Linked DNA regions of Desulfopila inferna. The protein of the gene in region 2 interacts with the protein of the main gene of each other region in a pairwise test. Links are inferred from orthologs where the notes say so. Each region holds a gene or a part of one and is shown on either strand. Other genes may lie near its edges. The genes, in order: recJ and JWG88_RS10045.

Evidence for each region.
Region 1: the proteins of JWG88_RS10045 (region 2) and recJ interact in binary tests that used the Escherichia coli proteins (3 or more experiments, as listed by UniProt). The link is inferred for Desulfopila inferna from one-to-one orthologs.

Annotation. Positions count from the first base shown.
Region 1 is NZ_JAFFQE010000001.1:284,186-295,839, reverse strand. Bases 1-2,869 are described here. They hold recJ (single-stranded-DNA-specific exonuclease RecJ), read right to left. Parts: upstream 2,377-2,869; coding sequence 625-2,376; downstream 1-624. Other genes in these bases: miaA (tRNA (adenosine(37)-N6)-dimethylallyltransferase MiaA), read right to left, coding at 2,427-2,869; purB (adenylosuccinate lyase), read right to left, coding at 1-29. In the rest of the region: more of miaA, read right to left, coding at 2,870-3,332; JWG88_RS01165 (ComEA family DNA-binding protein), read right to left, coding at 3,425-3,865; JWG88_RS01160 (tRNA (cytidine(34)-2'-O)-methyltransferase), read left to right, coding at 4,068-4,541; serC (3-phosphoserine/phosphohydroxythreonine transaminase), read left to right, coding at 4,601-5,686; JWG88_RS01150 (radical SAM protein), read left to right, coding at 5,702-6,568; dual-specificity RNA methyltransferase RlmN, read left to right, coding at 6,569-7,627; JWG88_RS01140 (acetyl-CoA carboxylase biotin carboxylase subunit), read left to right, coding at 8,041-9,483; JWG88_RS01135 (biotin/lipoyl-containing protein), read left to right, coding at 9,517-11,439; JWG88_RS01130 (VOC family protein), read right to left, coding at 11,594-11,654. UniProt on the Escherichia coli protein: Single-stranded-DNA-specific exonuclease.
Region 2 is NZ_JAFFQE010000003.1:402,745-414,579, reverse strand. Bases 7,826-10,875 are described here. They hold JWG88_RS10045 (DNA topoisomerase III), read right to left. Parts: upstream 10,553-10,875; coding sequence 8,099-10,552; downstream 7,826-8,098. Other genes in these bases: rsfS (ribosome silencing factor), read right to left, coding at 7,826-8,062. Also shown: JWG88_RS10090 (glutamate synthase-related protein), read right to left, coding at 61-1,701; JWG88_RS10085 (class II glutamine amidotransferase domain-containing protein), read right to left, coding at 1,659-2,801; JWG88_RS10080 (hypothetical protein), read left to right, coding at 3,082-3,225; tatA (twin-arginine translocase TatA/TatE family subunit), read right to left, coding at 3,280-3,522; JWG88_RS10070 (twin-arginine translocase TatA/TatE family subunit), read right to left, coding at 3,560-3,757; JWG88_RS10065 (amidohydrolase family protein), read right to left, coding at 3,935-5,260; JWG88_RS10060 (purine-nucleoside phosphorylase), read right to left, coding at 5,399-6,250; thrC (threonine synthase), read right to left, coding at 6,222-7,631; more of rsfS, read right to left, coding at 7,685-7,825.

The DNA.
Region 1 (11,654 bases), on a different replicon or contig from region 2:
AGTGGTTCCTGGTAAATATCTCTACGCATGAAATCTCCAAATAACTTTAGCGCTGGAAAATATATTATTGTTATTCCGCATAATCAAGCAAATATAATAATTAGATTGCATTGGAAAAATCTCCACCTGTAATCAACCTGAGCGTTTTTACTTACCATTTTTGGCTAAAAAGAGAAACCGCAAAAGATCATCCAGATTTATAATTGGAATCGATATATATACAATGTCGCATAATATATATTATGTATAGTATTTGCATAATATGTTAATACAGTTACATAGGAACATTTTTAATGTAATTCCTGTTTCTCCCCGCTCATCTTATTTTTGATTTCGCTTTCTCCAGGTTTTGATGGAGTTCATTCGAAATTAATGTTCGGCGATCCGGCAGGTTTTCCGGTTCGCCTGCTGGGGAATAATTACTATTCAGGCTGACTAGCCTATTTTTACGACGTAGCCGAGTTTTGGGTGTAATTCTGCAGGAAGGAATTAGCTGTAGATCAAAATATTGCAGCCAGAGAAAGGGAAAATTCGACTAGTGAATACTTAAATATCTAGAAATATATGATATTTAGAACGAAAGCAAGGATTTCTAAGTTGCGTTAGCCGGGAATGATTTCATCATTAAAGAAAATCCACCAGTTGAGCCTGCCACTTGGCCGCTTTCTTATATCTTGAGATGGAAATGGTATAGATCATATTGAATTCAGGACTGTTTTTAATGATGTTTTCATATTCACCAAACCGGAATGCGACACATTTCAAACTCTTGAACCTGCCTCGTTTGCGAAAAGATAAATGATCACCATTGCGGCCCAGCTTGTTGATATCCTGCAAGATTATGTTTCTATCGATAAAAATCGGTTTTTCGTTGTCTACCCCAAAAGGCTCCAGCATCTGCATCTGCTGTATTATCTTTGCCGAAAGAACCTTTTCCATCTCCATTTCCAGATCGACCTCCCTAGGTTCTGCCGGCATGGAAGAGAGTTCGGATAGCTGTGCCGAAAATGCATTTCTGAAATCGTCAAACATTTCTTCGTGCAGAGTTACTCCGGCGGCCATTGGATGCCCCCCGTATTTAATCAGGAAATCTTTACAATTTTTCAATGCTTGGTGAATATTTATGCCTGGAATTGACCTGCATGAGCCTTTGAGCACCCTGCCCAGTTTTTTATCATTTGCCGATGTTACCAATATAACCGGCACTCCTGTTTTCTCTCCGATCTGAGATGCTACAATTCCGAGTATTCCTATGGAATAATCGACTTTCGCTATACAGCAATGATCATTTGAATTCAAACTATATTCTATATTAGTTAATGTTGTTTCTAGACATTCTTCGCACAATTCTTTACGCTTCTTGTTAAGATTTGATAATTTCCTCGCCAGCTTTTTAGCTATTGCTGGGTCATTCTCCAGTAAGAGATGTGCGGCAAAGCCTGCTTCTTCAAGTCTGCCGGCTGCGTTTATCTTAGGGGCCACCTGAAAAGCTATATCTTCTGCAGTAATGTTGGCTGAGCGAATATCGCATTCTTCCAGCAAGGCAGCAACTCCCGGACTGGGACTGATGTTGAGAACTTCAAAACCAGCTTTAACCAGAATTCTGTTACAGTTGGTCAGAGACACCATATCAGCAATGGTACCAATAGCCACGAGCTCAAGTAATTGTTTTAGATTAGGCTTAATGACCACCCTATTGAAAAACATCTTTTTCTCAAGAAAGGCCCGTATCCCCATAGCCAGATAAAAGGCAAGGCCTACTCCGGCGATATTCTTATCCTTAAATTGACAACCACGTTGTTTAGGATTGATGACTGCGTCAGCTGAACAATTCCCCTCCCCCGGTTCGTGGTGATCCGTCACTATGACCCTGCAGCCTCGCGACCGTGCAAACGCAACTTCCTCATCATTGGAAATGCCGCAGTCCACCGTGATCAACAAGGGATTGGACGATGAACATTCTTCAAGTAACACTTTAAGTGATTGCAGTTCCAGGCCATATCCATCCGTAAACCTGTTGGGTATAAACCAACGTACTTTGATCTGCAGGCTTTGAAAAAAGGAAACAAGCACACAGGTTGCTGTTACTCCGTCGACATCATAATCTCCCCAGATGATAATCTCCTGTTCTTCAATCAATGCTTGATAAACAAGGGCGCAGGCCTCCGCCATCCCCAGCAGTTCTGAAGGATTCTCAAGATCGTACAGAGTTGGATAGAGAAATTTCTCGATCTCCTTCTTCTCGCTAAGTCCTCTATTATTCAGGATTTTGATAATTTCCGGTTCTACCCCGAACTTCCCGGCTAATGTTTTTTCGTCCGCTGAGGCGATGTACGGCAGAGGAAGGCGCCAATATCTTTCTGTCAAAGATTTCATGATGGGTTTTAAGTAAATCTGAGGAAAAATTGCACTTCTCCGACACACTTCTAGCCGAGAAAATTCTGTATTCTTGTAATTATCTTCCGGTGAGAAGCAGTTTCAAACCATTCGATATTCATTTTTTTAAACCAGGTGTATTGCCGTTTTGCGTATCTGCGGGTATCTCTGGCCAACAACTCCTCTGTCTTCTCTATCGGGGTGCCATCGAGTAAATGTTCGGCCATATGGCGGTAGCCAATAGACTGCATGGACTTGAGATCACGATGATAGTGAGCCAGCAGCTTGAGTACCTCTTCTCGCAGTCCCTGCCGCAGCATCAAAGAGGTCCGCTCATTTATCCTGCGATAAAGAAGCTCACGTTCACAGGTTAGGCCAAGTCGGATAATGTGTTCGAATCTTATCTTACCTTTTTCCCGGGCATGCCCCGCTATATGATCACTCCAACTCTTTCCGGTTCCATGGTAAATCTCCAGAGCCCGAATGAGTCTGTGAGTATCGTTTTTATGGATTTTTTGTGCAGTAATTCGGTCTTTTGACAGAAGCTCTTCATGTAATTTCGAGCTCCCTTCCGTCTCCAGTCTTCTGTGCAGTTCCTCACGTAATTCCGGAAAACTTGCACCACTCTTAAATAAACCTTCGATTAATGCACGAAGATATAACCCGGTGCCCCCGGTTACCACTGGAATTTTTTTTCTTTGATGAATCCCGACAATTGCTTCAAGGGCATCTCTCACGTAATCACTGGCGTCATAGTGTTCATCAGGATTGACAACATCGATAAGATGATGCGTGGTATGTTCCCTTTCCTGTGGGGAAACCTTTGCAGTACCAATGTCCATGTGACGGTATATCTGCATGGAATCGAGGCTGACTATCTCGCAGCCGAACCTGTCGGCAATTTCAAGAGAGAGGGCCGTCTTGCCTATTGCCGTTGGTCCGACCAGCACAATCACAGGGGCTTTTATTGGAAATTTACTCGAAGTCATTAGCGGCAATTTTTTTTATTTATCATAATTCTCCTCTCTGTCCAGGTACTAAACCCTATTTACTCAAAAGTTAAATATTTCTTTAAAAACTCGGCTTTCTTGGCTCCTATTCCTCGTATCACCACAAGTTCTTCCGCTCTGTTGAATTTTCCAAATTCTGATCTTTTTTCAAGCATGTCTGCTGCGGTTTTGGGACCGACGCCCGGAATGGTAAGAAGCAGGTCATAGCCGGCATCGTTAAAAGGTATCGGTTGAAAAAATATAGGCCGCAGATTAATAGGCAAGGCTGTATTGTCGTCTATCTCTTTATTGTCTGCGGAGGTCAGTAGTAGTTGTGACTCTTTCCAGGTCAGAAAAGAAGTTTCCCCCTGGCTTTGAAAAAAATCCTCACCCCCTCCGCCTCTGAAGAACATGATGGCACCGATACATACTGCAAGCAGAGCGAGGATGTGAATCTTGCATAGATTTGTATCGTCATTTTTTGAGCGGCAATTTGTCATGGCAGTGCATTATTCCGTAAACTGCGGTTGATAAAGTTTTTAAGTTGAAAAAGATGTCCAAAATTGTACCATAAATACAATTAATTACCTATTCCTCCCAGCAATACCCGAGAATTCGATACCTTTTCTATTGTCTTATATCTGTTTGACCGGTATAAAATTCTACTTTTTATCACAGTTATGAATAAAGTGCACCCCTACTATGCCTGCAATACCTTCATTTAATATTGTTCTGGTTGAACCCGAGATTCCACCTAATACCGGGTCAATTGCCAGATTATGCGGCGCTACGGATTGCGTCCTCCATCTTGTCCATCCACTTGGTTTTTCAACGGACGATAAGCACCTCAAACGTGCCGGTCTGGATTATTGGAAGCATGTACAAATAGTCCATTGGCCGAATCTGGAGAAGTTCCTCGAAGAGCAGGATGAACGAAATCTCTATTTTTTTACGACTAAAACGAGTAAATCATACACTTCAGCGACATTCAAAGCTGGTGATTTCTTGATCTTTGGAAAAGAAACCAAGGGATTACCGCAAGAAATTCTTCAACTCTATCAGGAAAGAAGCTATACATTACCAATGGCAAACCCCAATATCAGAAGCCTCAATCTTGCGATGACCGTAGGTATCGTTGTCTATGAAGCTATTCGTCAGCAAGTCAGGGGAATCTGAAAAACTACAATAGATCGCTGTCCTATATATTAAAGAACACATACAAGGAGAACCAGCCAATGGGTGAGAGAATTTATAACTTCAGTCCGGGACCTGCCACACTCCCTCTTGAAGTTCTGCAGCAGGCACGTGAAGATATCATTAATTTTGATAATTCCGGCATCGGCATCTGTGAAATCAGCCACCGATCCAAGGAGTTCATGCGGGTTGCCGCCGAGGCAGAAGAACTTATGCGTGAATTACTTGGAATTCCAGGAAATTATAAAGTCCTTTTTCTCCAGGGAGGAGCATCAAGCCAATTTTTTATGGTGCCGATGAACCTTCTCGGCGGCGGTAAAAAAGCAACGTATCTCAACACCGGCACCTGGAGCAAGAAATCGATAAAAGAGGCACAGCTTTTCGGCAATATCGAGGTAGCCTTTTCAAGTGAGAACGAGAAATTCAACAGGGTCCCCACAGACGATGAGTACGCCGTTTCCGCTGACTCCGAGTATCTCTATTTTGTTTCCAACAATACCATCTTCGGCACCCAGTTCGATCCCATTCCCCAGTCTGAGAAGATGCTGGTCAGCGATATGTCCTCCGATATCCTTTCCCGCAATTTCGATGTCAGCAAATTCGGTCTTATATTTGCCGGGGCACAAAAAAATATGGGACCGTCAGGAGCGACAACAGTCATTATCAGGGATGATTTGCTTGACCGTGTTCCTGAAAACACTCCGACAATGCTGAAGTACAAAACTCATGCCGATAAGGACTCGATGTTCAACACCCCCCCTACTTTCTCGATATACATTATTCGAAACGTTCTGAAATGGCTCAAGAATAATGGTGGAATCGCAGCTATTGAGAAGAAAAACAAAGAAAAAGCCATGCTTATCTACGATGTAATCGATGCAGGTGATTACTATCGCGGCCATGCTCTGAAAGATTCCCGCTCAATGATGAACATCGCCTTTAATCTACCGACAGCGGAACTGGAAGCCGCCTTCATACAAGAGGCTGCCGCAAAAGGTTTGAACGGGCTCAAGGGACATCGCTCCATTGGTGGCTGCCGGGCCTCAATTTACAATGCCTTCCCACATGAAGGCGTCGTTGCACTCAGCCGCTTTATGCTGGAATTCCAGAAGAATAATCCCGCCTAAGCGCTAATATAAACTATGCAGTATGAAGGCAATATCATCCGGCCTCCCAGTGAAGCAAATTCGATCATTCTTCAGGTGACGGCCGGATGTTCCTATAATAAATGCACGTTTTGCGGAGCCTACAAAGATAAGCCTTTCAGAATTCGTCATGAATCCATTGATGCCGACATTGAGTTTGCAGCGCAGTATTGCCGGCGCCAAAAGAGAGTATTCCTCGCCGATGGTGACGCCCTTATTCTACCGTTTGCGCAATTGCTGCACATCTTTATTAAAATCCGGCATGAGCTTCCATGGGTCAACAGAATCTCACTCTATGCCAATGCCCGTGCGATTCGATCAAAAACCAAAGAAGAATTGCTGCACCTTAAATCCCTGGGTCTGGATAGGGTATATCTTGGTCTGGAAAGCGGAGACGACAGGATTCTCAGCAGTATCAGAAAAGGGGAAACCTCACGCTCGATGATAGCGGCGGCAGACAGGATAACAGAGTGCGCCCTTTTTCTCTCGGTCACCCTGCTTTTAGGCATTGCCGGCAGGGAACTTTCTGCGGTACATGCCGAAAATACAGGCAAGGTACTCACTCGAATGGCACCAGGACAGATTGCAGCCCTCACCGTAATGCCTATTCCAGGCACAAAATTGTTTATCGATATTCAGGAAGAGCGCTTCTTTTTGCCGGATTCACATTCTCTCTTGCGGGAACTTCAAAAAGTCATACAGTTCATATCTCTGGATCGTGTCCAGTTTTATGCCAATCACGCTTCTAATTACCTGCAGTTATCCGGACGGTTGCAAAAGGATAAGGAAAGAATGCTTTCCCTGATCGATGCTGCTCTTTCAGGCTCCATTCAGCTTATAGCCGAGGAGCACCGCGCTTTATAGATGGAAATGAAAAAAACAGATCTTAAGAATCTCGATCAAAAAGGCCTTGTAGAATATGTCGAAAGCCTCAATCAGCCTGCTTTCAGAGGTCGCCAGCTCATGGCCTGGCTATACAAACCAGGTATTCATGAATTCGCACAAATGACCGATCTCGCCAAAGTATTCAGGGAAATCCTCGGCGATTATGCCCTTATTTCCACCTTTGCTGATCCTCTTGTAGAACGATCCGGTGACGGCTGCGTAAAATTCGGCTTTCGCCTGGATGACGGCTATATGATCGAAGCAGTATTGATTCCCGAAGTTGATCGCAATACGCTTTGTGTTTCGTCACAGGTTGGCTGCGCCATGCAATGCTCTTTTTGCCTTACCGGAACAATGGGGTTTATCCGTAATCTTCAGCCTGCCGAGATTGTCAACCAGGTTTGTGCAGTACGGGATTTCCTTCTCGATGAACCGGAAGAGCAGCGTATAGGACCACAGGAAGTAACTAATATCGTTTTTATGGGTATGGGCGAACCGCTCAACAACCTTGAGAATCTTTTAACCTCTATTTCCATTCTCACTGAACAGAAAGGCCTTGATTTTACTGGTCGCCGCATAACCGTGTCGACCTGCGGCATAATTCCCAAAATGCGGCTGCTTGGCGAAAACTCATCCGTTAATCTGGCAGTTTCACTGCACGCCGTCGACGACGCAACCAGAGATATGCTTATGCCCATTAATAAAAAGTATCCTCTGGATCAGCTTCTTGAGGCCTGCAGAACCTACCCTATGCCTAAACGCCGCCGCATAATGTTCGAGTACACTCTGCTCAGGGATATTAATGACAGCGACAGGGATGCCCGTAAGCTGGCACATCAACTGCAGTCCATCCCCTGTAAGATCAACCTGCTTGCCTATAATGAATCGGAAGATCTCCCTTACAAAGCTCCAACATTCGAGAGAATGCTGGCATTTCAGGAAATTCTAAGGAAAAACAACTATTCCGTTTTTATACGGACCAGCAGAGGAGCTGATATCTCAGCTGCCTGTGGCCAGCTTGCCGGAAAACACAACTAATCCTTGGTTCCTTCCCGTCTTCACTCTACCTTGCCCTGCAAGGTGGTTCCCGTTCCGGATATTACCCTTCCTGCCGAATCTTTTTTCCCCCTGTTGGCCTGTTTTCATATCATCATCAAAATATTCCCTTAAGACCAAAGATTCTGATAAATTTGATTGATACACTTGATTAATACAATTTAATTATTAAATATTGAGAAACGACTTCTCCGTTTTCCATAATACCTTAAAAATTACCTAACCCAGCTGAACTGGACTCTTTACAGTACTTCCTTGAAGGGTATAAGTCCCTTGGCTGTTGAGGCGGATTCGAGTTCTGATATGTTTTTCGTTTTCTTGATATGTGGCAGTTTTTAGGGGTAAGGCACTAAAGTTTATCAGAGAACAGGAACTGATTTTAGAGAGGAAATATTTTGAAAAAAAAGATTCTTGTAGCCAATCGTGGAGAAATTGCCATCAGGTTAATACGGGCCATTCAGGAACTAGGCTGTCTGGCAGTAGCCGTTTTTGAAACACCTGATGAAATGTCCAGGCATATTCGCATAGCCGATGAAGCCATTCTGCTCGGAGATGGCCCCAGAAAGGATTATCTCGACATTGATAAGATTATTCGGGCTGCCAAAATGTCAGGCGCTGCAGCCATACATCCCGGCTACGGTTTTCTGGCAGAAAATCCCTACTTCGCTAAAGCCTGTGAAGAAGCTGACATTCTCTTTATCGGCCCCTCCTCTGAAATAATACACAACCTCGGCAATAAGGTCATTGCCCGACAGATTATGGCCGATGCCAAAATACCTATGGTACCGGGGACCTCAAATCTTGCCCAGGGAAAGGAGGGGATAGAGCAAGCGCTGCATTTCGCCGACACTCATGGATATCCTCTTATGCTCAAAGCTACTTCGGGTGGCGGAGGCCGTGGTATTCGAAGGATAGATTCCGATGATGAGATGCGGAAACAGATTCCGATGGCACGCTCCGAAGCTCTGGCGGCATTTAACGATGATTCCATTTATCTGGAAAAAGTAGTGATAAATCCTAAGCACGTGGAGGTCCAGATTCTTGCCGACCAATCCGGAAATACCGTGCACCTGGGCACCAGGGACTGCTCCATACAGAGGCGAAATCAGAAACTGATCGAGATTGCACCGTCCATGATTAAAAATCAGGATCTTCTCGATGAGATTTGTATTACAGCCGTTAAGGCAGCCAAGGCCGCCAACTATTTTAATGCGGGAACGGTGGAATTCCTCATCGATGAACACTTCAATTACTACTTCATGGAGATCAATACACGGGTTCAGGTCGAACACACTGTCACCGAAATGATCACCGGCATCGATATCGTGCGCAACCAGATAAATCTGGCTTTCGGCGAGGATCTGCCCTTCTCCCAGGAAGATGTTAAAATCCGCGGACATGCCATTGAAGTCCGCATCAACGCAGAAGATCCCAAGAATGATTTCATGCCTGAAGGGGGAAAAACAGTGGAGGTATACCGATCTACCGGCGGGTTCGGGGTACGTCTCGACGGCTTTGTCTATCAGGGCTATGTAATACCGGAAGTGTATGATTCACTCCTGGTAAAACTTACCGTCCACGGTTTCACCTGGGATGAGACGGTAGGCAGGTTGATCCGCTGTCTGCGTAATTTTCATATCCGGGGACCGAAAACTACTATTCCCTTCTATCTTAATATCGCCACAGAAAAGGATTTTGTCAGCGGTAACTTCGATACTTCCTATATCGATACCCATCCACTCATTTTCGTGTATGACGAAGACAGCAGTGAGGTCGGTAAGCTGGCTAAATTTATTGCCGAAATTCATTATAAGAAAACCAATGCCTTTGCGGCTTAATCTATCTCATCCCACAGAAGAACAGGATAAATTATGGCTGTCATCTATCACAACACACCGGTAAAAGATATCCTCGAGGCATTGCGCTGCGAGGAAGGATACTATATCACCAATACCGCACGGGATCTTTCCCAGTCGGATTTCAAAAACAGAATTCTCCTCCACACCGATTTGCTTGCGGCACCTTCTCGGGATAAGGCCGGCTATTTCTCTCTGGAAATTAGCGGCGGCGCATCCATTCATGTCGACATGCTGCGCAAGCAGGTTGACCCCTTCACCAAACTCAAACTGTTGCGCAAGGAGATGCCCAATACCATGTTTCAAACGCTCTGCCGCGGCGTCAATTTATTTGGCTATCGTCCCTATCCTCAAAACGTTATCCGTTTTACGGTACAGAATTTTGCTAAATATATCGATGTTTGGCGCACTTTCGATTTTCTCAATCATGTTCCTAATATGTATGCGGTATTGGAGGAAGTGGCCCATGCCGGAAAATTGAACGAACCCTGTCTCTGCTTTTCCACCGGTAAGGAGCATACCGACCAATACTATATTAACAAGGCCAGAGAAATTGTTTCAGTTACCGGAGAGGATATTGTCCTCTGCATCAAGAACCATGGTGGCCTCGGCACGCCAACACGGATAGGCGAACTGGTAAATAGTCTCAAACAGTCGCTGCCGCAGGTTCCTCTGCATTATCATGGCCACAATACCGATGGCAACGACATCGGCCGGATAACCGAGGCCGTGAGAAACGGTGCCAAGATAGTTGATGCCGCCGATTCCGCCTTTACCGGTTTTTACGGACCCCCGCCCGTTCTCAGTGTTATCCAGGCTCTCGGGGAACTTGGATTTGAGTCGCCTTCAATTCACGAAGAGGCCATAATTGATACCTCCGAAATCCTGCGTGATCAACGCCAATTTTATGAGCAGTTCGAGTCCCAGATAAAAGGGTTTCAGCCTACCGTGCAGATTCACAAACTTCCGGGAGGTGCCATGGGATCAAGTCTTGAGCAGGCGGTAAATGGAGATTTCCTCGATAAAATGCCCGACATTCTGCACAAGGAACTACCTCGGGTTCAGAAAGAGCTCGGCAACTTCTGGTCGGTCACTCCCGGTTCTCAGATTTTATGGACTACCGCTGTAACTAATGTTCTCGGCGAAGAACGATACGGCACCCCTTCCGGAGACCTGCGCAACCTCCTTTTGGGAAAATATGGTCCTTTTCCGTTTTATGAACCGGATGAATGGATTTACAGGAAGGTTCTCGGCGATGACTGGCGTAAAATTCTGGAAGAGGGTGGCGGGACAGAAGAAATTGCTGACATGGACTTAGGTCAGGAGCGTTATGCTCTTGCTGAACAGATTGGTATAGAACCGACGGATGAACAGCTGGTGCTCTACCTGCAGCATCCGAATGATGCCGTTGATTTTTTCAAATTCGAAGAAGAATACGGCAAGACCCATGTCCTGTCTCCTGCCATCTTCTTTCGCCGCGGAGGTTTTGATATCGGCGAGAAGTTGGCATTTCGCGACAACAGCGGCAAAGAACATCTGGTGGAGATTGGCCCCTCCCCTGTTAATGATACCGGAGAGACCAGTGTCTATCTGACGGTTGATCATCATCCCACGGTCTTCACCTTTCTCTCAGAGCAGCAGAACACTGCTGCCGGAAGCATGCCGATACTTAGCAAGGAAGAGATCCTTGATCTGGCCCAAGCTGGTGATGTCCGCTCACCCTTTTCAGGGACCGTGGTCGAAATTTCAGCAAATGAGGGACAAGAGGTAATGGCCGGCGACAGAGTTGCGGTAATGGAAGCCATGAAAATGCAGACCCCTATTCTTAGTGAAATAGACGGCATAGTCACTGCCGTCTATGCCCGCAAGGGAGATGCGCTGCAGCCCGGTGCGAAGATACTCAAGATAGATGTGGATCAACAGGCAGCGGTAGAGTGAGCTGCATGGTTGTTTAAGGTAACGGGCTGCCGTTCATTGGCCAAGGCCGGACCTACGACCAGTTGAACCACTGCAGGCGATGCAGCCAAGGTCCAGCAAAAACAGGCTGTTATATCGCGCCTTGCGCTGGATGGACGGTGCAAAGATTGCAGCCTCAACCGCGGCACGCCGTCTCGATTGCAGCGATGTCGATCTTGGTCATCTGCATCATCGCA
Region 2 (11,835 bases):
AACTCCTTATATCATCCGGCGAAACGAGGTCCGCGAGGTGGTTTTCATAAACACATTCGTTTAACAGACATATTTGATTTGCAGAAGATCGGCAGCCGCCTTGTCATTGATGCCGATGGCATCGGACATCCCCACCGGCAGGCTCTGCGATCTGCCCAGTGGGGCCATGATCTTTTTGCTCTCTGTCTGAATTGACATGAACATATCGACAACCCTCTGAGCAACAAGATCGGGATCGAGCCTGCGGTATAATTTGGGATTCTGGCTGGTGATACCCTTAGGGCAGATGCCGAGGTTGCAGACATTACAGCGGTCTTTCTCATTGCCAAGACAGCCAGCGGCGGCCTGCATCACGTATTTACCGATATGAACTCCCGAGGCGCCCAGCATGATCAGCGCCATGCCGTTCTGGGTGACATTGCCGTTCTTGCCGATTCCTCCTGCTGCGAAAATAGGTATTTCGTTCTGTTTACCCTGTTTGACAAGATCGAGATAGCACTCCCGGACATTGGAGGCGATCGGGTGTCCGGTGGCATTCATGGAAACATCATATGCTGCGCCGGTTCCACCGTCGATGCCGTCGATCATCAGTCCGGCGGCGTAGGGATTACGCACCAGATTGTTGAGCACTGATTTGGCTGAGGTGGAGGCGGATATTTTGGGATAGACGGGTACTTTATGGCCAAAGGCGGTGGAGAGACTCTGCATCATTTTCATGACACTTTCCTCAATGGAATACAACGTCTGGTGGACCGGAGGAGAAGGCAAGTCGACTCCCTCCGGTACTCCGCGCAGTTTGGCGATCAACTTGGAAACCTTGAACCACATGAGCAGACCGCCGTCGCCGGGTTTGGCACCCTGACCGTATTTGATTTCAATAGCGGCCGGATCACACTGCATTTCAGGAATAGCCCGAATAATTTCATCCCAGCCGAAATAGCCGGAAGCTATCTGCAGAATGATGTATTTAAGATAGGGGCTCCTCAAAACCCACGGAGGACAGCCGCCCTCACCGGTGCACATAACCACCGGAATGCCGAGCACCTCATTGCAGTAGGCCACACCCTGCAGGAGACCAAGCCACATATTGGGCGAGAGTGCGCCGAACGACATCGAGCCGATAACAAAGGGAAAGATCTCCCGGGTCGGCGGAATCCAGCCCCCGTTCAGGCTTCTCTCCAGAAAATCTTCCGGCGCCAGTACTCTTCCCAGGGAGGTGGTTATGTTAAACTCATGGCGGCCGGCATCCAGTGCCGGATCGGTGAGCATCGAGATGCGGTCGAACATGATGCGGTCCAGCAGGGTGGGGCCGCTGACATTTCTCCTTCCCCCTCGTTTATGGGGCTCGCCCTTCTGGTTGCGGAAAAAGACCGTGCGGTTTTCATTGCTGTTCGGCATCGGCGAGATGGCCTCGTTGGGGCAGACCATTTCACACATGGCACAGCCGATACAGGCATGTTCCAGATCGGTTTTCTGACGAATGCCGGTAAAGGTGCGGTAGCCGGTTTCTCGCTTAGTTGCGAATACATCGAGCTTAGGCATTCGCTGCCTGCGATGGGCCAGATAAATTGAGCCTTTCGGGCAAACCGCGGTACAGCGCCCGCAAAGGGTACACCTGTCCTCGCGATGGCTGATAATCCAGGTGAGGTCGCTATAGGTTAAGCTGCCTGGGGCAACGGATACGGATCGAGCTGAGACCATATTGTCAGTTCCTTTCTATCAGGTGGAATTAATACTGTATGTTCGCGCATCGGCTGAAAATCGAGGAAGGGATCACGATCCGGTACCAGAGCGTCGACGCCGCACATCTCCGAGGCAATCGCCCATTCTCCGGGGCGTCCCCCCACCGTGGCCGGCCTCAGCTTTTTCTGATCCATGACCAGGAGGCAGGTTTCATCGGCGAGGGTGCCGATGACGGCATTTGGTCCATCTATGATCAATCGTTTACAGACATTGCGGAGACCGCGCAGGAAATCTCCCTGTGGATGATTTTCCAACTCTCTGTTGCTCAGCGGGGTAATTATATGTTTATAGGCCTGCAGGGGCAATTTCAGCTCTTTCAGCGTGTAATGCAGAATATGGGCGAAAACCTCTGAATCGCTCTGGTATCCCATATAACCGGGAAGATTTCGTCCCAGCAGCCAATCACGAATGGGGACGAAGGCGGTGTTTTCACCATTGGTCATGGTGGCTATGCCCTGGATAAAGAAGGGATGACAGGCATAGAGGTTAATGCCATAATTGGTGTTCTGCCGCCCCTGGGCCATACAGACACGTGATTTGATCTGGCCGTCATGGAGGCGGAGTGCATCGCCGATCTGCATTGGCCAGCCCACTTCCTTGATCGTGGCGACGTCGGGATAGAAGGAAAATACCGAGAGGTCCCCTCCATGTTCCTCACCGATCCGGCGAAGGGCGATGCGGGCACGAAGCAGTTCCGCTTCCCGGACCTCCTGTGATTCTTCTTTAAAACCTTCAGGCATTCTGTAGGCTCTGAGAAAATAGCGATAGCGGTCATTGGAATCGATTATGCCGGTCTGCATGGCAAAGCGATGATCGTATTTCAGTTCATAACCGTTGGCGTCCATATATTCATCAAGCCGGTATTCCGCCTTTTTGGAGTGGGCAATGCCTGATAATATCGGAAATCTAGGGTTATATTTGAAATCTTCAAACTCCAGTCCGCGCAGCAAAAGGCCAAGTCCCGAGCCGTCGTAGCCTTCCTGCATGGCCTCCATGGCTGTCAGAACCGAATACGGCGAAAATGGTTCATTGGCGGATTTTAAGGCTAAACGACACATTTTTTCTCCTGATAATAGTGAAAGAACTGCCGAGGGCAGAGCATAGTTGCGGCAGAATAAAAACCGGAGGGGTACTTCTGGCCTAATGATAAAAAACTACAGATATAAAAGCTACAGAATAAAAGCTACGGTGCTAAGTCTACTTTAAGACGAACTTGCATTACTAGCATGAAAAAAACAGGAAGTCAATATTCTTATATTTATGCTGATTAAACAAATAGTTAGCTCGCCGTTGCGTGTCGTTGAGAATGTAAGGCTGCGGAAATTAAGGAATGCGGAAATGATTGAAAATGAAGCGAGGGGAGAAGGCTTGAAGGACAGCGGCCAAAAAGCCTACCGTGCGGCTGGCCGTGGACCTGCACAAGAAGAATTTGTCTGCTGGTTTTATGGCCCACCGATATCAGCAGGGGGATATGGGGAATAGTGTAAAGGTAACTAGGGGATGAAAGGAGGTACCTCTTCCAAGCCCCTGTGTAATCTAACTAACCTTGCCGATATTTTTAACCTGGTCAATCGTTTCTTTTACTTCAGCTACTTCCTTGACGCCCGGGATGCCGTCGACTATTTCTTTTCCGCCATCTTCAACCTCACTTATACCTTTTTTGAAGGAAGAGATTGCCTTTCCCAGGCCTGATCCGATTTCCGGTAATTTTTTTCCGCCGAAAATAAGGAAGGCTATTCCCAAAATCACCACCAACTCGGGGGTTCCCAATCCGAACATTTCAACCTCCTGCGCATAAATTTTTCATAATCGAAAATCAGGCAGATGAATCTTTTTTATCATCTTCCTCATCGATTTTTTTTGCTGATTTCTCTTCCTGCTGTTTTGTGGCTTCCTTAAAATTCTTGATACCTTTACCGATACCGGAACCAATTTCCGGGAGTTTGCCGGCACCGAAAATTATTACAATAATAACCAGAATCACTATGAGTTCCGGCATTCCAAGTCCAAACATAATAGTACCTCAAAATAGATTTAGCCGCAGGAGAAGGTTGTCAGCCCGTGCGGCAGCCGTTCAGTCTTCAGAGAGCTTGATTTTAGAGCAGTCCGCGCAGAAAGTCAAGGCTGACTGAATTGACAGAGAAGGATAAGTCGCATTGTTAAAGTCGATAATATCGTCGCGTCGTTCCTTCTACTTTGGCAAACCAAGAATCTTCTCTGCCATACCGTTCATTTCAGCGATGACTTTTTCCAGATCGATGGTGAGGAGATCCCTGTTTTTCATCAGTTGCCTGCCATTGACGAATGAGTGAATGACATCGGCACCGCGAGCCACGTAGGTGAGATGCGAGGGGATGTTGTAGAGCGGTGTCAAGTGGGGCTGGTCAAGGTCAAGGACGATGAAATCTGCTTTTTTCCCCACTTCCAGAGAACCGATGCGCTTTTCAACTCCGAGGGCGCGAGCTCCGTTTATGGTAGCCGCTTTCAAGGTATCTTCGGCATTCATCACTGTTGGATCCATGCGGGCGATTTTATGTAACTTGGCGGCGCTGTTCATTTCGCTGAACATATCGACGTCATTATTGCTGGCACCGCCATCGGTGCCGAGACAGACAGTGATGCCACACTCAAGCATATCGACGACAGGGGCGATGCCGGAAGCGAGCTTCATATTTGATTCGACGCAATGAACAACCTTCACCTCATGTTTTTTGAGGATATCGATGTCTCTTGCGGAGACCTTGACGCAATGACAGGCCAGTGTCGCAGAGCCCAGCAGGCCGAGAGTTTCGAGATGTTCAACAGGAGTAACACCATAGCGTTCCATACAGGTCGTCACCTCGGCCTGGTTTTCAGAGAGATGGATGACATAGAGACTGTGGTAATCGGTGGCTACAGAACCCAGTCTGGTGAGCAGGTCGGGCGAGCAGGTATACACACTGTGCGGATCCGTGGTGACGGTAATTAGCGGGTTATTTCGGTATTCCCCGAAAAGATCGGCAAGGTAAGCGATACCGTTATCAGGTTCACCGTAGCAGGGGGATGGAAAATCGTAGAGGACTTCTCCAATCCAGCCTCGGATTCCGCAATTTTCAGCGGCACGCGCCACCTCTTTTGAAAAAAGATACATGTCGCAAAAGCTGGTGGTGCCGGATCTGATCATCTCGGCAATGGAAAGCAGAGTTGATTGATAGACCATCTCCGGGGTCAGTTGGGCCTCGATGGGAAAGATGTGTTTCTCAAGCCAGGTCATCAGCGGAAGGTCATCGGCCAGACCGCGAAAGCAGGACATTGCCCCATGGGTATGCCCGTTGATTAATCCAGGCATGATAAGTCCATGTTCTTCATGAATGATTTCAACACGGGGAAAAGCATCCATCAGTGAAGCCGCTGTATCGACCGCGGCAATGGTATCACCCTGAACGGCGATTCCCCCATCTTTTATGACACTGTGCTGCGTATTCGTGGGAAGAAGATACTTTCCTGTGAAAATGTAGTCGGGATTTTTTAGCATCATGTAGTACCTGAAAGAAAATGCCTGACCTAGCTGAGCTGGACTGTTTATGGTAATTGCTTTGGCTGTAGGGGTCGGTTCACGGATTTTTACTTATCTTTCGTTTTTCTGCTCATAAGGGCTGTTTGTAAGGAGTAAACACTACACCCTGGAGAGGACTTCAATTATAAGGCGCTCAAGCCGCGGTTCGATTTCGGCAGCCGCTGCAATAATATCTTCAAGAAGAATAGGTTGAAGATTATCCGGGTCGTTGATGTTGGAGATGGCGGAAAACCCGAGAACATTCAAGCCACCGTGCCTGGCAACCAGCACTTCAGGAATTGAGGACATGCCGACTGCATCTCCTCCGCTTTGCCTCAACCAGCGCGTTTCCGCGGGAGTCTCCAGGCTGGGGCCGGGAATGCAGGCATATACCCCGGTGATGACGTTGCTGAGCCTGCAGGAATCGGCGCAATCCAATGCAGTTCTGATAAGACCGGGATTGTATGGTTCGGAAAGATCGGGAAAGCGTGGGCCCCAGGCCTCGATATTGGCGCCTCTGAGGGGATTTTCTCCAAGAAAGTTGAGATGATCCCGGATCACCATTATTGAGCCCGGGCGGAAGAGCGGATTTAGGCCTCCTGCGGCGTTGGTAAACACGAGATTTTCCGCGCCCAGGAGCGAGAGAACGCGAATCGGAAAGGCTACTTCCTTAGTGGAATAACCTTCGTAGTAGTGCAAACGTCCCTGGAGAACGGCAACCCTGTGGGTGCCCAGAGTGCCAAGCAGGAGGTTGCCTTTGTGGCCCGCCACGGTTGCCGTGGGAAAATGCGGTATCTCATGGTAGGGAATAACCGCATCGGTGGAAACTCGATCGGCCAGAGCGCCCAGGCCGGTTCCTAGTTGAATGATGGTGCGCGGAGCATACGGCAGGACTGATTTTAAAAAGGCGACACAATCCTCTACTTTGGAGATGTAAGTATCGTCACTCTGCATCGGTCTGGAGAAGAGCATTGGTTCTAATATATTCCTGCACACTGTCACGGTCGGCGTCCATTATTTCACAGCGTGTCTGTTTGCCGAACAGGCCCTGGATGGCTTCCGGCTGCTCCGGGTCAATGCCGGCGGCCTTGCGCACGGTCTCGGCAAATTTTGCCGGGTGTGCGGTGGCAAGACAAATCATGGGAATATTGTTCTGCTTATGCCGCAGACCGGCATAGACACCGACTGCGGTGTGGGGATCGAGAAGATAGCCATAATCGGTATGGAATTTTCGAATCGTCTCTTCGACATCCTCTTCACTGACAGAAGTTGCGCTGAAATCTCTTTTTATCTGATCGCAGTAGCCGCTGAGGTCTAGCCGGCCCTTTTCGGCGAATTCCAGCATAGCCTCCGTGGTTCTCTCAGGGTCCTTGTCGAGAAGATAATAGAGATAACGTTCAAAATTCGATGCTGCCTGAATATCCATTGAAGGACTCGATGTCTGCTGCACTTGTGCTGCGGAGTAATCGCCCATGTTCACGAACCTGCTCAATATGTCATTGGCATTGGAGGCAAGAACAAGCTTGCGCACAGTACCCTCGGGCAGCAGGTTTTTGGCAATATATCCTGCGAAAATATCACCAAAATTCCCTGTAGGAATGGAGAAATCCATGGCCTTGTCGTTTTCATGCCTGATTACATGGAGACAACTGTAGACATAATAGACAACCTGGGCGAGAATTCGAGCCCAGTTTATTGAGTTTATGGCACCGAGATGATGTGTTTTTTTAAACTCAAGATCGTTGAATAAGGCCTTGACGACGGCCTGGCCATCATCAAAGGTGCCTTCTATGGCGATATTGTAGACATTGTCGTCGGTGACAGTGGTCATCTGCCTCTCCTGCACCGGGCTGATGCGATTGCGGGGGTGCAGGATGAAAATCTTGATCCTCTTCTTGCCGCGAACACCATAGATTGCTGCGCTGCCGGTATCTCCGGAAGTTGCACCGACAATATTAAGATAACCATCGTCCCTCTCCAGCAGATACTCAAAGAGATTGCCGAGAAACTGCAGGGCAACGTCTTTGAACGCCAGGGTCGGTCCGTGAAAAAGCTCAAGAATATGCAGTTCTCCATGATGAACCAGTGGAGTTACCTCTTCTGAGGAAAAGGAGGCATACGATCTGTTGATCAGGTCGCGCAGATTGCTTGAGGGGATGTCGTCAATAAAGCGGGACATGATTTCAAATGCCAGTTCGGCATAGGAAAGTTCGCTCCAGGAGCTGAACGTTTCCGCACCTATTCTGGGGATATTTCGAGGCAGCAGCAGACCGCCGTCGGACGCCAGACCCATCATGACAGCCTGGCTGAACGGGATCGGGGATATTCCGCCCCGTGTACTTAAGTATTGCATGGCTGAGATCTCTTACCGTATAATTGTAAACTTATGAAAGACTTCGGAGTCTGTTATTGCGCCTCGATTTCCACTCTTCCGGCGTCATGCCAGAGCCCTTCAAGATCGTAAAATTTCCGTTGATCATAGTAAAAGATATGAATGACGACATCATCAAAATCGAGAAGTACCCACTTTCCTTCCTGCAATCCCTCGGCGTGTGATGCCTTGATTCTTTTAGAGCGAAGCTCACCCTCGATCGTCTCTGCTATTCCCTGAACGTGTCGGGTCGATCTACCGTTCATAATGACAAAATAGTCGGTGAATGAAGATTTTCCCTGAACATCGAGAACAATGAGTTCTTCAGCCTTGGCGTCTGCGGCGATTTTTGCGCAGGTGAGGGCAAGTTCCAGTCCGGTTTTCGAGTCGTGCTCTTTTTTTAATTTTTTCATGTTGTTAGTGTGCTGATAAGTTTGTTGCTGAAATCCTTAATCTTTCTTCCGTGGTTTGCGTGGAGGAAATTCAAAGCTGATTTTACCATTTTTTGCCAAAAGAAGATAGGCATCAAAAGGACGTTTCTTTTTCGAGATGAATCCCTTAATAAGTTCTGTTTTTTCCTGATTGAGCAGTTGGGAGATAATCTCCGGGGTAATTTGGCGGGAGAGTATTATTTTACTGATTTTCAACCCGTTTTTTTCATCTCCCTGCAGTGCCGACTCGGACATGTAGCCGGCTGGGGTTTCGTAAACATCGGTATTGTCAATAGGGGATTTCCCCAGAGATTCCTGCTGGGTGATGCTGTCGACATCCAGATCGTCGGTGGAATTGGCAAAGATAAAGTCAACCTTGTTGTCTTTCAGTCGTACGGAGGCGCTGAAGGGTTTGCCTTTTTTGGAGATGAAGTCTGCAAAAGGACCGATGGTTTCTCCCTTGATAAGGGCGACGATTTCATCATCCTCCATGACTCTGCCCCCGAGAACCCGGCGGATATGCAGGGAATCGTCTTCAGCATGGTAAGCGGTGGGCGAGGCAAAGAAGCGAATTCCGTTTACCGGGCTGAACGGCGCCTCGGTCTGCGTCTGCGACTCCTTGAAGTTTACTATCTGAGAAGTGATATGGAGCGTCAGTTCGCGAATCTCCTGCATAAAGCTTTCCCTGGTCAGTTCACCCCGCAAGATGCGGTTTAACTTATACTCCCATTCACCCGTCATCTCGGGTGAGGCGAGAACATCTATTTTCATGGCCTCCAGCAGAGCGAGGAGCTCGAAGGCTTTACCGGTTGGCACCAGCTCCTTGCCTTCCCGGATGACATATTTTTCCTTGATAAGCTTTTCTATAATAGATGCTCTGGTAGCCGGGGTGCCGAGCCCTCTTTCCTTCATGGCCTCGGCCAACTCTTCATCTTCTACCATCTTGCCGGAGTTTTCCATGGCGGAAAGAAGCGTACCTTCATTAAATCGTGGAGGAGGCTTAGTCTCTTTTTCTTCCTTTTCAATCTCGGCACAGACGACATCGGCATCCTTGGGAACCGGTTGCAGCATCACATCTTTTTTGTCATCTTCAACCTTACCGTAAATGGCCTTCCAGCCCGGCTCGGTCATTATTTTTCCTTCAGTGACAAAGGTTTCTTCCTCAACCACTGATATTCTTTTGGTCAGCAGAAATTTTGCAGGCGGGAAAAAGACAGCGAGAAAACGCTGCACCACCATAGTGTAGATCTTCAGTTCAGCTTCAGAGAGGTTTTTGGGGAGGATGGCCGTCGGGATAATGGCATGGTGATCACTCACTTTGCTGTTGTTGAAAATCTTCTTGTCCTTGCGGATATAGCCATTTTTCAGAGCCGTTTCGGCAAAAGTGCCGAATTGCCATTTGGTCTGGGCCTGGGTGGTCTTTTGAGCCGTCTCGATATAGTCTTCAGGGAGGTATCGCGAGTCCGTCCGCGGATAGGTCAGCACTTTGTGGCGCTCGTAAAGTGCCTGGGCTATACTGAGAGTATTTTTTGCTGAGAACCCAAATCGTCCATTGGCCTCGCGCTGAAGAGAGGTAAGGTCGTAGAGCTGAGGTGATTTTTGCGATGACTGCTTGCTTTTTTCCGAAACCTCGGCGTTTTTTGAGACGCATTTTGCTATGATGGCGGCAGCTTTTTCACTTTCCCAGATTCTGTCTGCCTTGAGGTGTGAATCCCTGGGGTCCGGGGAGAAGCCAGGATCAACCCATTTGCCGATATACTGACTGCCGTTATAAGTAAAGGTGGAAATCAGATTACAGTAAGAACGGGGTTTAAACTCTTTTCGCGTTCTCTCGCGCATAACAAGCAGAGAAAGAGTCGGCGTCTGTACCCGCCCGCAGGGAGTCAGGAAAAAACCGCCATGGCGGGATTTGAAGCCGGTTAGTGCCCGGGTGGCATTAATCCCTATGAGCCAGTCCGACTCGGATCGGCACAGGGCGGTATCCTCCAGGGGCGTCATCTCTTCGTCTGAGCGGAGGTTGTTGAATGCCTCTCTTATGGCATCACTGGTCATGGACTGCAACCAGAGTCTTCTGAAGGTCTTTTTGGCAACGGAGGCATTCCAGACGAAGCGAACAATGTTTTTAAAGATCAGCTCGCCTTCACGACCGGCGTCACAGGCATTGATTATCCTGGAGATGTCTTTGCGGCGAATCAGCTTCTGCAGAGCGTTGAGTTGGCCTTTAGTATCCGGCAGTCCCTTTAGAGGGAAACTTTCCGGTAAGATAGGGAGATTTTTGAGACTCCACTTCTGGTATTTACTGTCAATTTCTTCAGGGTAGCAGATCGACACAAGATGACCAATGGCAAAAGACACAACATGTTTGTCACTCTCGTAATGGGTCTTGGTCTTTTGAAATTTACCCGGCAGAGTTTTCACCAGGTCACCGGCTACGCTTGGTTTCTCAGCTATTATTAAAGTTTTATCAGCCATAGATGAATATTAGATATGCAATGAATTAAGATCCTCCTGGGCATAGGCCATTGATCGAGGGAGCGAAAATCACCCCTGGAATTCTTCCAGACACCTATATGCACAGAGTCAGATTTCTCAAAATTGTTTAGTGCTTTACTCCTAAAAAACAGCCGCTAAGAGCAGAAAATCAAAAAATATATTAAAATCCGTGAATCGCCCCCTACAGCCAAAGCACTTATGCAGCTCAGCTGGATTGGTTCCGCAACTTCGAAAGGCCTTTACAACAAACAAGAAAATCAAAAAATATATTAAAATCGGTGAATCGCCCCCTACAGCCAAAGCACTTATGCAGCTCAGCTGGATTGGTTCCGCAACTTCGAAAGGCCTTTACAACAAACAAGAAAATCAAAAAATATATTAAAATCCGTGAATCGCCCCCTACAGCCAAAGCACTTATGCAGCTCAGCTGGATTGGTTCCGCAACTTCGAAAGGCCTTTACAACAAACAAGAAAATCAAAAAATATATTAAAATCGGTGAATCGCCCCCTACAGCCAAAGCACTTATGCAGCTCAGCTGGATTGGTTCCGCAACTTCGAAAGGCCTTTACAACAAACAAGAAAATCAAAAAATATATTAAAATCCGTGAATCGCCCCCTACAGCCAAAGCACTTATGCAGCTCAGCTGGATTGGTTCCGCAACTTCGAAAGGCCTTTACAACAAACAAGAAAATCAAAAAATATATTAGATGTGAACCGGCCTCTACAGCCAGAGCACTTATTCGGCTCAGCTGAGTTAGTATTTTGAGAATCATATTTGTTCTTTTTGTATATAATACGATAACCTATTGCTGCTCAGTCCAGCTGGATGAGTGTCCTTTTCGGACAGGAAATTCAGCGATAAAGCAAAGCAGCGCAAGGTTTTTCTATCGATTCTATGAAAATAGTCAGATGTTGTATAGGGCGGTCGGTGGTTTGTCAATCGGAATTTTTTTCCTAACCCGGATGGCGCCTCCGCTTAACGGCAAAATGCCGGGAGTTTTCTGCCGCAGGTCTATTGTATGGCCTATCGGTTGAATGTCAAACGTGCGGTTATTTAATCCGGGCCGGCAGTCAGGAAAAGAACAACCAGTGAAATTGTTTTCGGTTTATCAGGGAACTACATAGATTCAAAAAGCAATACACTTGCTGCCGCAATTCCATGACTACCGCCGTTCTTAATTATCTGCCGATGATTCCAGTCCTTATCACTTGACAATGCCGCGTGGAAATGTTTAAATTGACTGCTTGAGACGGGTACAT